DNA from 2 places in the Novosphingobium kalidii genome. Region 1 is predicted to be linked to the other one. Evidence: riboswitches for the same ligand, from Rfam matches in the RefSeq annotation. Region 1 holds a riboswitch; the other holds the start of a gene.
What was found. A riboswitch is a leader RNA that binds a small molecule or an ion and turns the genes downstream of it on or off. The one in region 1 is predicted to bind cobalamin.
Positions count from the first base shown of each region.

Region 1 (5,923 bases):
CTACGGGTTGAAGCATTAGAAGCGGCTCCTCAGCCCAAGGTAGACCGTGCGGCCGAGGGAGGAATAATCGCTTGCCGTCTGGTAATCCTCGTCCGCAACGTTCTCGACGCGTACCTGCAAGATCAGCGCTTCGCTCACGCGCCACTGCGCCCGCAAGTCGACAAGCCAGTAGTCGTCGAGCACTTCGGCGCTGCTGGCGTTGTTGAAGCTTTCGCCCGAATAGCGCGCCGCCACGCTGGCCCGCAGACCGGAGGGAAGTTCCACGCCGCCCTCCAGGTTGGCGAGATGGCGCGGCACACGGGCGAGCTGGCGGCCATAGAAGGCGCTGTCATCGCTGCGGTCCTCAGCCTTGATCCAGCTGTAGTTGCCCTCCACGAAGAGCACGTTCCAGCGAGCCGAGCCGGCCAGTTCGAGCCCGCGAGCGCGGCTCTCCTTGATGTTGGCGTAGTACCCGAAACGGCTCGTAGCGGTGCCCGGGATGAAGCAGATCGGCGGCTGGGCGCCAGTGGTCGGGCAATACGCAAAGTCAATGAGGTTGTCGGTATCGCGCTGGAACCAGGTCGCCGAGGCTTCAAAGATCTCCCCAAAGCGATGCTCAAGGCCGACTTCCCAGCCCTTCGCCTTCTCAGGTCCCAGATCGGCGACACCATAGGCGCTGAAGAGCTGGTAAAGCGAAGGCGCCTTGTAGCCTTCGTCGTAACTGGCGCGCAGAATTGTGGCGCCGTCGTTGGGAGTGTAGACAGCGCCGGCGCTGAGCACCGTGTTGTCGCCAAAGCGCGACTGGTGATCGTAGCGCGCGCCTGCATTCAGTGTGAGACCGGCAACCGGCGTAAGCCGGACCTGCCCATAGAGACTGTCGGTGTCGGCCTCGCTCGGGACCAGCGTATAAGGCGCAAGAGTGTTCGATGGCGAAGCCGTGGTCATGCGCTGCTCCTCGCGCTCGGCTCCGAAAACAACGCCCAGCGCCTCGGAGGCGCGGTAAGTACCCTGGTATTCGAACCGCCGGACTCTGCCCTGCGCATCGAAGGTGATCTGACGGACGCGGCGTGATGGATCGTAGTTCTCGCGGTCCGTCTCGGTCTGGAGCACTGCGAGCCGGTTCACCAGTTTGCCGCCGAGCAGTGCAAAGTTGAGGCCTGCGTAGCCAGACCATTCCTCGGTCACACCATAGGCACTGCTATCGCCGCTGAAGTCATCGAAGTCGTTGCGAGCTTCGGCCCAGTAGCCCCGCACATCGAGCGAGACACCCTCTGCCAGCCGCACCGTCACCGTACCGCTTGCAGCCTGGCGGGAATAGCCGTCGTCCTCGGTGCCGTTGGCGCGCGTAGAAATCCCGTCAGTGGTGAAGGTGGAGCCTGCCAGGCGCCAGTCGATAGCCTCGCTCGTGCCGCCGATACCTGCGCGAGCAGAAACGGTTTCGTTGCTTCCTCCTTCGAGTGCAATGCTGCCTTCAAGCGGCTTCTCGGGCCGGCGTGTGGTGACGTGGACCACGCCTCCGATCGCATCGCTACCCCACAGGATCGACTGCGGGCCGCGCAGGATTTCTATGCGCTCGATGTCGTCGAGCATCAGGTTCGAGAAGCCATATCCGCCAGCGGTGGATGAGGGATCGGACAAGCGCATGCCATCGATCACCATGACGGTCTGCCCGGCGTCGGCGCCGCGAATCCGCAACGATGTAACAGCGCCGTAGCCGCCGTTGCGTGAAAGGCTGATGCCGGGCGTGCGCAGGAGAATGTCGGAGACAGCGATCGGCTGCTCCTCAATGATAGCCTCTTCGTCAAGGACAGTGACGCTGGAGGAGTTGCGTTCCTGGGAGACGGGAGCGCGGAAGGCGCTGACGACGATGCTCTGATCCGGCGCCTCGTCGGCGTAAGCGGGAGCGGAGAGAAGCAGCGTGATGACCGGAACAGCGGCCAGAGAAGTGATACGAGGCAAGATGAAGTCCCTTCCAGCAAACGGCGTCGAACCTGCCGGTCGACCGTCGCAAGGGAACGTGCGCGCTTGCCCCGTACGCAGGGCACGACATGACGCCCCTTGCGCGGTTTCCCGGCAAGGCAGTGCTGTCGTTGCACGAGGGGCGACCCTGCTTGTGGCGAGGGCCCTCGAACACCCGGTGCACCCTGCCCGGATGAAGAACGACTGCGTCAGGTAGGTCTCCTGGCTTGCGGGTCAGCACCGTTCCGGCCGCCTTCTCAGAACTGGGAAGTCCCAATGGCGAAATGGCCGGATGGCTCACCGCTTACAGTTGCAGGGGCAGCCCGGGGCTTTCACCCGAGTTCCCTTTTGATCCCTTCGCAGGGAACCTGTCGCGGCGCGGCCCCTATCCCGGACATACGCTGCATGCAAGTGGCTGAAGCTTGCCGCTCGCCGAGACATGGCTTATCGCGGCTCGCGTATCGGGTGCCCGAAGGGGCTTAATCGGGAAGTCTGGGGCTGGCGGCGTTGTCCGCTGGAGACCAGCACTGCTCCCGCAACTGTGACCGGTGAGCGCATCGCCACGATGCCATTGGGAGGCTTACTCCCGAGAAGGCGGCGACCAGCGTGTTTGATCCGGAAGTCAGGAAACCGGCCTGATGCCGTCGTTCCTTCGCGCGGGCGGGATGAACCGAGCGAACGAGGGGCTCGCACAATGCGGGCAAGACCCTTGGCGGACGACATTCGTGTGTCGCGTCGAAGGGGAGCCGTACGTTATGTCCAAACGCTGACCTGCTAGAGACGGCAGCTGTCGCTTTGCCTTGCTTCCTTCACGTGATCGCGCGCCAGCTGCGGGCGCGCTCTTCCACAGCCCTGACCGGAGACCCTCTATGGACCGTCGTCTTTCCTTGCAGTCGCCGCGCTTCGAGCTGGCGACATTCGCCACGCTCGCCGCCGTCATGCTCATCACCCGCACGCACTCGCTCAGCCATGTGGTGCATCTGCCCGACACCAGCCTCGCGAGCTTCTTCGTGCTTGGATACTTCGTGCGGCGTCCAATGGCCTTCGCGGGGCTGTTTGCCCTCGGCTTCGCCATAGATGTCGTGAAGATCTACGTTCTCGGCGGCTCCGGCTTCTGCTTCACGCCCGCATACTGGATGCTGCTTCCCGCCTACGGAGTGATGTGGTTCGCGGGTCGCTTCGTGGCCGAGCGCTTGGGTGAGCGGCTCTCCGCACTTTTCGCCGCGGCCGCGCTGCTGGTAATCTCCGCATTCGTCTCCAATCTCTTCTCCAGCGGCGGGTTCTACTTCCTCGGCGGCCGCTACCCGGATCCGACCATTGCCGAGTTCCTGCCCCGGATTCAGCGCTACTTCCCCGGCACTTTGCTGGCGACCTTGCTCTGGTCAGGCGTTGCCGCCGTGCTCTATGCCGCGCTCATCACCGCTCGTCCGGGTTTGCGCGACGGGGCTGCAAAGTGAGCGAGGAGGCAGACCTCACTCAAGAGGAACGCAGACACGAGGAACGCAGCCGCAAGCACAAGGCTGTCGTCGATGCTCGCATCGCCGCCGCCAAAGTCGACAAGGGCTTGGTGCTGGTCCTCACCGGGAACGGGAAAGGCAAGTCTTCGAGCGCCTTCGGCATGGTCGCGCGCTCGCTAGGCTACGGGCGCACGGCGGCGGTGTTTCAGTTCATCAAGAGCAAGGAAGATGTGGGTGAACGCGCCTTTCTTGCTCGCCAGCCCGGCGTAAGCTGGGAGAACTGCGGCGAAGGCTTCACCTGGGAGACGCAGAATCGCCGGCGCGATATCGCTATGGCGCAAGCCGGGTGGGAGAAGGCCAAGCTCGCTCTTGCCGACCCGGAGGTCTCGTTAGTGGTTCTTGATGAGCTGACGTACCTCATCAACTATCGGTATCTCTCGCTGGATGAAGTGCTGCCGCCGATCCGCGATCGGCCGCCCATGCAGCACGTCGTCATCACGGGCAGAGCAGCGCATGACGAACTGATCGCGCTTGCCGATACCGTCAGTACCATCCGCGATGAGAAACACGCCTTTCGTGCCGGCGTGCGCGCACAAATCGGTATCGACTTGTAAGCCTCACATCCTGTCGGAGTCAGCAAAGATGCGGAGACAAGGATAACACTGCTTCACTTTAGCAAAAGCGGGAATCACGCGGCGTCTCTTTTCGATTCTTTCTCGAATACCGCCAGGGCGCTCGATCAGGAATGAACGACGGGTTGTCGTTCGCGGCTGGATGCGCTTATCAGGCACAGCGTTTCGATCACTCGCGCGGACCTGCTTCTGCGCACTTCAGCAATGGGCCCGATATGACGACACAAACAATGTATGAACGCCTGCTCGATCTTTTCCAGGCAGAAGGGGTCGATACGCTGTTCGGCATACCGGACCCGAGCTTTTTCGGACTGTTCGTCGAAGCCGAAAAGCGCGGCATGCGGGTCGTTTCACCGCACCACGAGGAAGCCATGGCTCTCACAGCCGACGGTTACTACCGGATGACGGGCAAGATCCCCGTGCTGTGCGTCAACAAAGGCCCTGGCGTCGGCAACATCGCGGCAGGCGCCAATTTCCTGCTCAAGGAGAACGTCCCCGCGATCTTCCTCATGGCGCAGCGCCAGCGCTTCTACGAACAGCGCGTCCGCCGCGGCAAGATGCAGTACATGAGCCAGCCGCCGCTGTTCGAGAACGCGGTGAAATACACAGGCGTTATCGAGTATCCCGGCCAGACCGACGAGATCGTGCAGGAAGCATTCCGCAAGGCCCTGACCGGCGTGCCCGGACCCACCTACGTCGAACTGCCGCTCGGCGTAATGCAGGCCAAGTTCGACGGTTCTCCCGTCCTCACCCCCAATCGCTATCGCCTGGTGCGCCAGCGTGCGGATGATGTGTCGGTTGCCGAAGCGGTCGCACTGCTGAAGGACGCGAAGAACCCGGTCCTGCTCTACGGGCAGGGCGTTTTCGTCAGCCGCGCGCATGCGATCGCGACAGAGCTGGCAGCAAAGCTGAACTGCCCGATTCTCCAGTCCAACGCTGTAGAGGCAGTCCTGCCCGGCATGGACGACCGCACCTTTGCCTACAGCTCGGAGGCAGGGGCGCAGATTGCCTCGAACTCCGACGTGGTGCTGGCAATCGGCACCGAGTTGGGCGAGGCGCTCAACTATGGCCGTGGTCATGCCTGGAAGGAAGGCAACCAGAACCGCAAGTGGATCTATGTCGAGCGTGACGCCACCGCCATCGGCGTCAACCGGCCCATCGATGTGCCGCTGGTCGGCGATCTGCGCGACATCATGCCACAACTCAACGATGCTTTGGGCGACCTGAAGCGCGAACCCGCTGCGAAGCTGGCCGAGTGGAAGAAGACCCGTGACGACGTCAAGCAGGCGCTTATGGATACGGTGCCGACAACCTCGCAGCCCATCCACACCGGGCGCCTCGCGATCGAGGCCACGAAAGCGTTGCCGGAGGACACGATCCTGGTGCGTGATGGCGGCGCGGCGAGCATGTGGTTCTCCGCTCTTCTGCAGTGGACCCCGCGCGATTCCATGTGGAGCTCCAACTGGGGCGCAATCGGAAACGGTCTGCCCATGGCTCTGGGCGCGCAGCTCGCGGTCGGGGACAAGCGCCGGGTCGCATTGTTGACGGGCGACTCCGCCTTCCTGTTCCACATCTCGGAGCTGGAAACCGCGGTGCGCAAGAACTTGCCGCTCCTCTGCATCGTCGCGGTCGACCATGCGTGGGGCATCGAGGCTGCGTCCTACAAGGCGAACCTGGGTGAGAATACATCCACGCCTGAAGCCCGCTGGGGGAACGAAGTTCGCCTCGACCTTACGGCCGCAAGCTTCGGCGCGCATGGCGAATACGTCACCAAGCTTGAGGAGATCGCGCCTGCCATCGAGCGCGCGCTCGCTTCCGGCAAGCCGGCCGTGATCCACGTGGAAGTCGATCGGGAAGCGAACAGCACCTTCAAGGGAATTCCGGGCTTCCTGGAGT
Region 1 is NZ_JBEWLY010000007.1:122,109-128,031, reverse strand. Features, by position in the region: gene ABVV53_RS02455 (DUF1636 domain-containing protein) at 1-16, opposite strand, end outside; gene ABVV53_RS02450 (TonB-dependent receptor plug domain-containing protein) at 16-1,938, opposite strand; cobalamin riboswitch at 2,134-2,325, opposite strand; cobalamin riboswitch at 2,385-2,591, shown strand; gene ABVV53_RS02445 (hypothetical protein) at 2,808-3,395, shown strand; gene cobO (cob(I)yrinic acid a,c-diamide adenosyltransferase) at 3,392-4,009, shown strand; gene ABVV53_RS02435 (thiamine pyrophosphate-binding protein) at 4,243-5,923, shown strand, end outside.

Region 2 (5,923 bases), on a different contig from region 1:
CATGTTTAAGTCTATCGTGACTGGCGGCACTTGCGCCGCATTTCTGCTGCCGAGCCTCGCCTGCGCGCAAGATGGCGCGCGGGGCTCACACAAGCCCGCCAAGAGGAACCTTCTCGCCTCTTTTCGCGGGAGGAGCCAACCATGATCTTATCGGGCTCATCGTTCCTCAGGAGACGTGTCGGCGTTCTGCTTGTGGTGCTGATCTGCGCCAACTTGGCGGTTTGGGTCTGGGCCTACAGCCTGTTCCATGGGCAGCCGCTGATGCTGGGGACCGCCTTGCTGGCTTGGGGTCTGGGCTTGCGCCATGCCGTCGATGCCGACCACATAGCGGCGATCGACAATGTGACCCGCAAGCTGATGCAGGACGGGCAGCGGCCCATCGCGGTCGGCTTCTGGTTCGCGGTGGGGCATTCGGCGATCATCGCCATCGCCTCCGTCGCGATCGCGCTGACGGCCAATGCCTTGGCGCGGTTCGGTGCGTTCAAGGAGGTGGGCGGCGTGATCGCGACCATGATCTCGGCGCTGTTCCTGTTTGCCATCGCCGCCATGAACCTGGTGATCCTGCGCTCGGTCTGGCGCACCTTCGCGCACGTTCGTGCGGGCGGCTCCTATGTCGAGGATGATCTGGACATCCTGCTAGGATCCCGCGGCCTTCTATCGCGGCTGTTCCGGCCGATGTTCCGCCTCGTTAACAAGAGCTGGCACATGGCCCCGCTCGGCTTCCTGTTCGGGCTGGGCTTCGACACCGCGACGGAAGTGGCGATCCTGGGCATGTCAGCCAGCCAGGCGGCGAGCGGGCTGTCGATCGGCACAATCCTGGTGCTGCCCGCGCTGTTCGCGGTTGGCATGGCGCTGGTCGACACCGCCGACGGCGTGGTGATGCTGGGCGCTTACGAGTGGGCTTTCGTCAAGCCGATCCGCAAGTTGTATTACAATATCACCATCACCCTGATCTCCGCCATGGTGGCCATCGTCATCGGCGGGATCGAGGCGCTGGCGCTGATCGGCGACAAGTTAGGCCTCACTGGCGCGCCATGGCGCATCGCCGCGGAACTGGGCGAGCACTTCAACAGCCTTGGCTTTGCCATTATCGGACTGTTCGTGCTGTGCTGGCTGGCAAGCTTCGCGATTTATCGCTGGAAACGGTTCGACGAGATCGAGGTTACGCCAGCCGCCTGATGGAGACGACAAGAGCGATTGGCTTGGCTACCGCTTTGAGTTAGGGCGATCATCGAAACGCCGGTAAAACAGCGTTTCGATGATCGCGCCGGTGCCCTCGCAAGGGGCTTAATCGGGAATGCGGTGAGGGGGCTTGCTCCCAATTCCGCGGCTGTCCCTGCAACTGTAAGCGGATAGCACGATGCACATCGCTCCTGAATGCGGGAGCAGCCACTGGGCCCCGCCGTGCAGGCGAAGTCTGGGAAGGCGTGCATCAAGCTGTGACCCGTGAGCCAGGAGACCTGCCGGCGCACCGGTCGCTCTTGCCTGATCCAGGGGATGGTCATGGCACGGTAACTCTCCGTCTGAGCGACGAAGCTGTGTGGCTGGGGCTGCACGGCCGCGCGGTTACGGGTGCTTGTCGCGCCCGCCCGTCGTCGCGCGCCGACCGGTCTTTTGACCGGCAAGCCCCGCCGTTGTCGCTCCGGCGCGTGGGAGTTCATGTGTGCCTGATCTGTCCGCCAATCTGTCCAAGGTGCCCGTCACCATCGTCACCGGCTTTTTGGGGGCGGGCAAGACGACGCTCATCAGCCATCTGATCCGCAATGCCGGGGGGCGCCGCCTGGCGGTGGTAGTCAACGAATTCGGCACGCTCGGTGTCGATGGCGACATCCTGCAGTCCTGCGCCATTCCGGACTGTCCTGCCGAGAACATCGTAGAGCTGGCCAACGGGTGCATCTGCTGCACTGTCGCCGATGATTTCATCCCCACGGTTGAGCGGCTGCTCGCCCTCGATCCGCGCCCCGACCACATCTTGATCGAGACCTCCGGGCTGGCGCTGCCCAAGCCCTTGCTCAAGGCGTTCGACTGGCCGGCGATCCGCAGCAAGATCACCGTGGATGGTGTGCTGGCGCTGGCCGATGCCGAGGCCGTCGCCGCCGGTCGCTTCGCGCCGGACGTCGCCGCGCTGGATGCCCAGCGGGCTGCCGATCCCAGCGTCGATCACGAGACTCCGCTGTCCGAGGTGTTCGAGGACCAGCTCGCCTGCGCCGACATGGTGCTGCTGACAAAGGTCGACCTTGCCGGACCCGACGGCGTTGCCGCCGCACGCGCCGTGATTGCCGCCGAAGCGCCTCGCCCCGTGCCGGTGATCGAGCTGACCGAAGGCGTGGTAGACCCGCGCGTCATCCTGGGCCTGGGGGCTGCCGCGGAGGACGACATTGCCGCCCGCCCATCACACCACGACGGCGAGGACGATCACGAGCACGATGATTTCGACAGCACCGTCATCGGGTTGGGTGAGATCGCCGATCCCGCCGATCTCGTCGCAAGGATCGAAGCGCTGGCTCGCGATTATCAGATCCTGCGGGTGAAAGGCTACGTCGCAGTCACGGGCAAGCCTATGCGTCTGCTGGTGCAGGCGGTCGGCGCACGGGTGCGTCACCAGTACGACCGTCCCTGGCGGCCCAGCGAGCCGCGCGAAACCACGCTCGTCGCAATCGCGGAGCAGGGGCGGGTCGATACCGCAGCCATCCGCGCGGCTTTGCTCGGCTAAGCCTTTCCGCGATGCACGTCATCTTCCGCGAAACCCACGGGATGGAGGAAACCGCCGTCCCGCAGGACCTCGGGCAAGCGCCCGCGGACCTCGTGGTGCTGTCGTTCTCCGACAGCGACCTGGGGGCGTTCGCGGCGGCGTGGCACCGGGCGTGCGAGGCGGAATCCGGCTTTCCGACCTTGCGGCTGGCGAATCTGGCGGCGCTGGCGCACCCGCTGTCGGTCGACACCTATGTCGAGCAGACGCTGGTAGGCGCAAAGGCGATTCTGATCCGGCTGATCGGCGGCACGCCGTACTGGAGCTATGGGTTGGCCCAAGTTGCGGCGCTGGCCCGTTCGCGCGGGATCGCGTTGGCCGTCCTGCCGGCTGACGGATCGCCGGACACGCGGTTGGACGATGCCTCAACGATTGCTGTCCCGGTACTGCGGCAACTTGCGCGGCTGTGCGACGTGGGTGGTGCCGAGGCAGCGGGTGCAGCGCTGGTGGCCTTGGCGGGCGAGGTGGGCCTGGTCGAAGCCTCCAATCCCACCGCGGCAGCACCGCTGCCGGAGACCGGCGGATGGGATCCTAAGCTTGGCCTTGTCGATCCAAGCGCCAAGACGCGCGATCGTGCCAAGCCTCTAGTGCTGATCGTGTTTTACCGCTCGTACCTGACCGCGCACGACCTGGATCCATTTGCCGCCCTTACCGGCGAATTAGAGCGACAGGGCTTTGCCACGCTGTCGCTGTTCGTCACGTCGCTGAAGGCGCCGCAGGTGCGCGATCAGGTCGATCGCTGGGTGCGAACCTTGCGTCCGGCGGCGATCGTCAATGCCACGGCCTTTTCGGCGCGAAGGGAGCAAGGCGACACTCCGCTCGACGGGGCCGACGTGCCGGTGTTTCAGCTGGCGCTGGCGACCTCCGGGCAGCCTGCTTGGGCGGCGGCATCGCGCGGGCTTTCCCCAGCAGACTTGGCCATGCACGTGGTTCTGCCCGAGATCGATGGGCGCATCTTCGCCGGCGTCGTCAGCTTCAAGGAGGCAGGTGCGCGCGATCCGGCACTGGAGTTCGCTCGCACTGTCCACCGCGCGGACATCCAGCGGATCGGAGCGGTCGCCGCGCGGATCGGCCGTTGGATTGCGCTCGCCCGGATGTCTGCGGGCGAGCGGCGAGTGGCGCTCGTTCTCTCGACCTACCCTGGCAAGGCGCATCAGATGGCCCATGCCGTCGGGCTGGATGCGCTTGCCTCCGCCGAAGCGATCCTGGCCGACCTTGCCGAGGCGGGTTACACGACGCGCACCGAACCGAACCTGGTCGCCCGGCTCCAGCAAGAGCATCTGCACTGGTCCCTGACCGAGTATCGCGAAGCCCTTGCGAGACTGCCCGAGGCTTTGCGGAACGATCTTGCCGACGCTTGGGGCGATCCCGAAGCGGATGAAGCCGTTCACGACGGTGCCTTTCATTTTGCCGCGCTGAAGATAGGCAACGTCTCGGTCGCCTTGCAGCCGGAACGCGGCGAGCGCGCCACGCGCGACGGCGACTATCACGACGTCACCCGCTGTCCCCGTCACGCTTACGTTGCGTTCTACCTCTGGCTGCGCACGCAAGGCACCGATGCGCTGGTGCACATCGGCGCACACGGCACGCTCGAGTGGCTGCCGGGCAAGTCGGTGGCCCTGTCGGACGCCTGCTGGCCCGAGGCTCTGGTGGGCGCATTGCCGGTGATCTATCCCTTCATCGTCAACGATCCCGGAGAGGCGGCCCAAGCCAAGCGCCGCGTTGCCGCCGTTACTCTCGGCCATGTGCCGCCCCCGCTCGCGCCTACCAGGAGTGGCGCAGGCCTTGCCTCAATCGAGGCGTTGCTGGACGAGTTTTCCAATGCCGAAGGGCTGGATCCTGCCCGGCGCGACCGGTTGCAAACGGCCATCCGCGAGGAGGCGCAGGCGCTGGGGCTGGAAGCCGAACTGGGCCTCGACGGCGCAACCACGCTGATCGAGGCGATTACCCGCATCGATCGCTTCGTGTGCGACGTGAAGGAGAGTCAGTTCGGCGATGGCCTGCACGTGTTCGGGCGTGGAGAGCACGGCGCGGCCGAGCGGAGTGGTTTGTTGGCTGCATTGGACGGGCGGCGCGTGGCGCCCGGACCCTCCGGCTCGCCGTTTCGCGGGCGAAGCGATGTGCTGCCGACAGGGCGCAATCTCTATGCGATCGACCCGCGCGCGGTCCCCTCGCGCGCGGCGCACGCGCAAGGCGTGACCTTGGCGGAGGAGCTGATCCGGCGGCACTTGCAGGACCACGGCGATTATCCGCGCGGCCTGGTGGTCGATCTCTGGGGCTCCGCGACGATGCGCACTGCGGGCGAGGAGTTCGCCATGGCGCTGCACTTGCTGGGCGCAAAGCCGATCTGGGACAACGCGTCCGAACGCGTAACTGGGATCGAGATCCTGCCGCTGGCGCTGCTGGACCATCCGCGTATCGACGTCACCTTGCGCGTCTCGGGCCTGTTCCGCGATGCTTTCCCGACGCTGCCGGTCCTGTTCGGACAAGCGGTGCGTGCCTTGGCGGCTCGCGACGAGACGGCCGAGTGGAACCCCTTTGTCGGCAAAGAGGTGGCTGCGCGCGTCTATGGCCCGGCACCTGGCAGCTACGGGCTGGGTATGGGCGACGCGGCTGAAGTCTACACCGATCAGGCCCGCCGCGCTGCCGGCGAAGCCTGGCTGGCCGCATCAAGCCACGCGCTTGACGTTGCGTCTGAAGCAGGCGGCACCGCCGATCCGGCAGGCCTGCGGCTGCGCGTGGCAGGTGCGGACGCCTTCGTTCACCTTCAGGATCTGCCCGAGACAGACTTGCTGCTGGCGGCCGACTATGCCGCGCACGAGGCGGGCTTCGCCGCCGCGCAAGGTGTTACGGGCGGAAACGCTTCGCTCTATCATCTCGACCATCGCGATCCCGTCCGCCCGACCGCGCGCACGCTGACCGAGGAGATTGCCCGGGTCGTGCGAGCCCGCGCCGCGCAGCCGGGCTGGGTGGCGGGCATGATGCGGCACGGCTTTCGCGGCGCGGCCGAGCTGGCGGCGACTCTGGACCACATGGGCGCCTTCGCGCACTTATCCGGTAGCGTACCGCCGTACCTGTTCGACCTTTACCACGATGCGACGCTTGGCCGTCCGGAGGTCCGGGCGTTCATCGAACACGCCAACCCCGGCGCGCTGGCCGCGATGGAGGCGTGCT
Region 2 is NZ_JBEWLY010000014.1:98,714-104,636, reverse strand. Features, by position in the region: gene ABVV53_RS10310 (HoxN/HupN/NixA family nickel/cobalt transporter) at 142-1,179, shown strand; cobalamin riboswitch at 1,252-1,482, shown strand; gene cobW (cobalamin biosynthesis protein CobW) at 1,664-2,713, shown strand; gene cobN (cobaltochelatase subunit CobN) at 2,725-5,923, shown strand, end outside.
Region 2: linked by a shared signal. The riboswitch ahead of cobW (cobalamin biosynthesis protein CobW) and the one ahead of ABVV53_RS02445 (hypothetical protein) in region 1 are both predicted to bind cobalamin.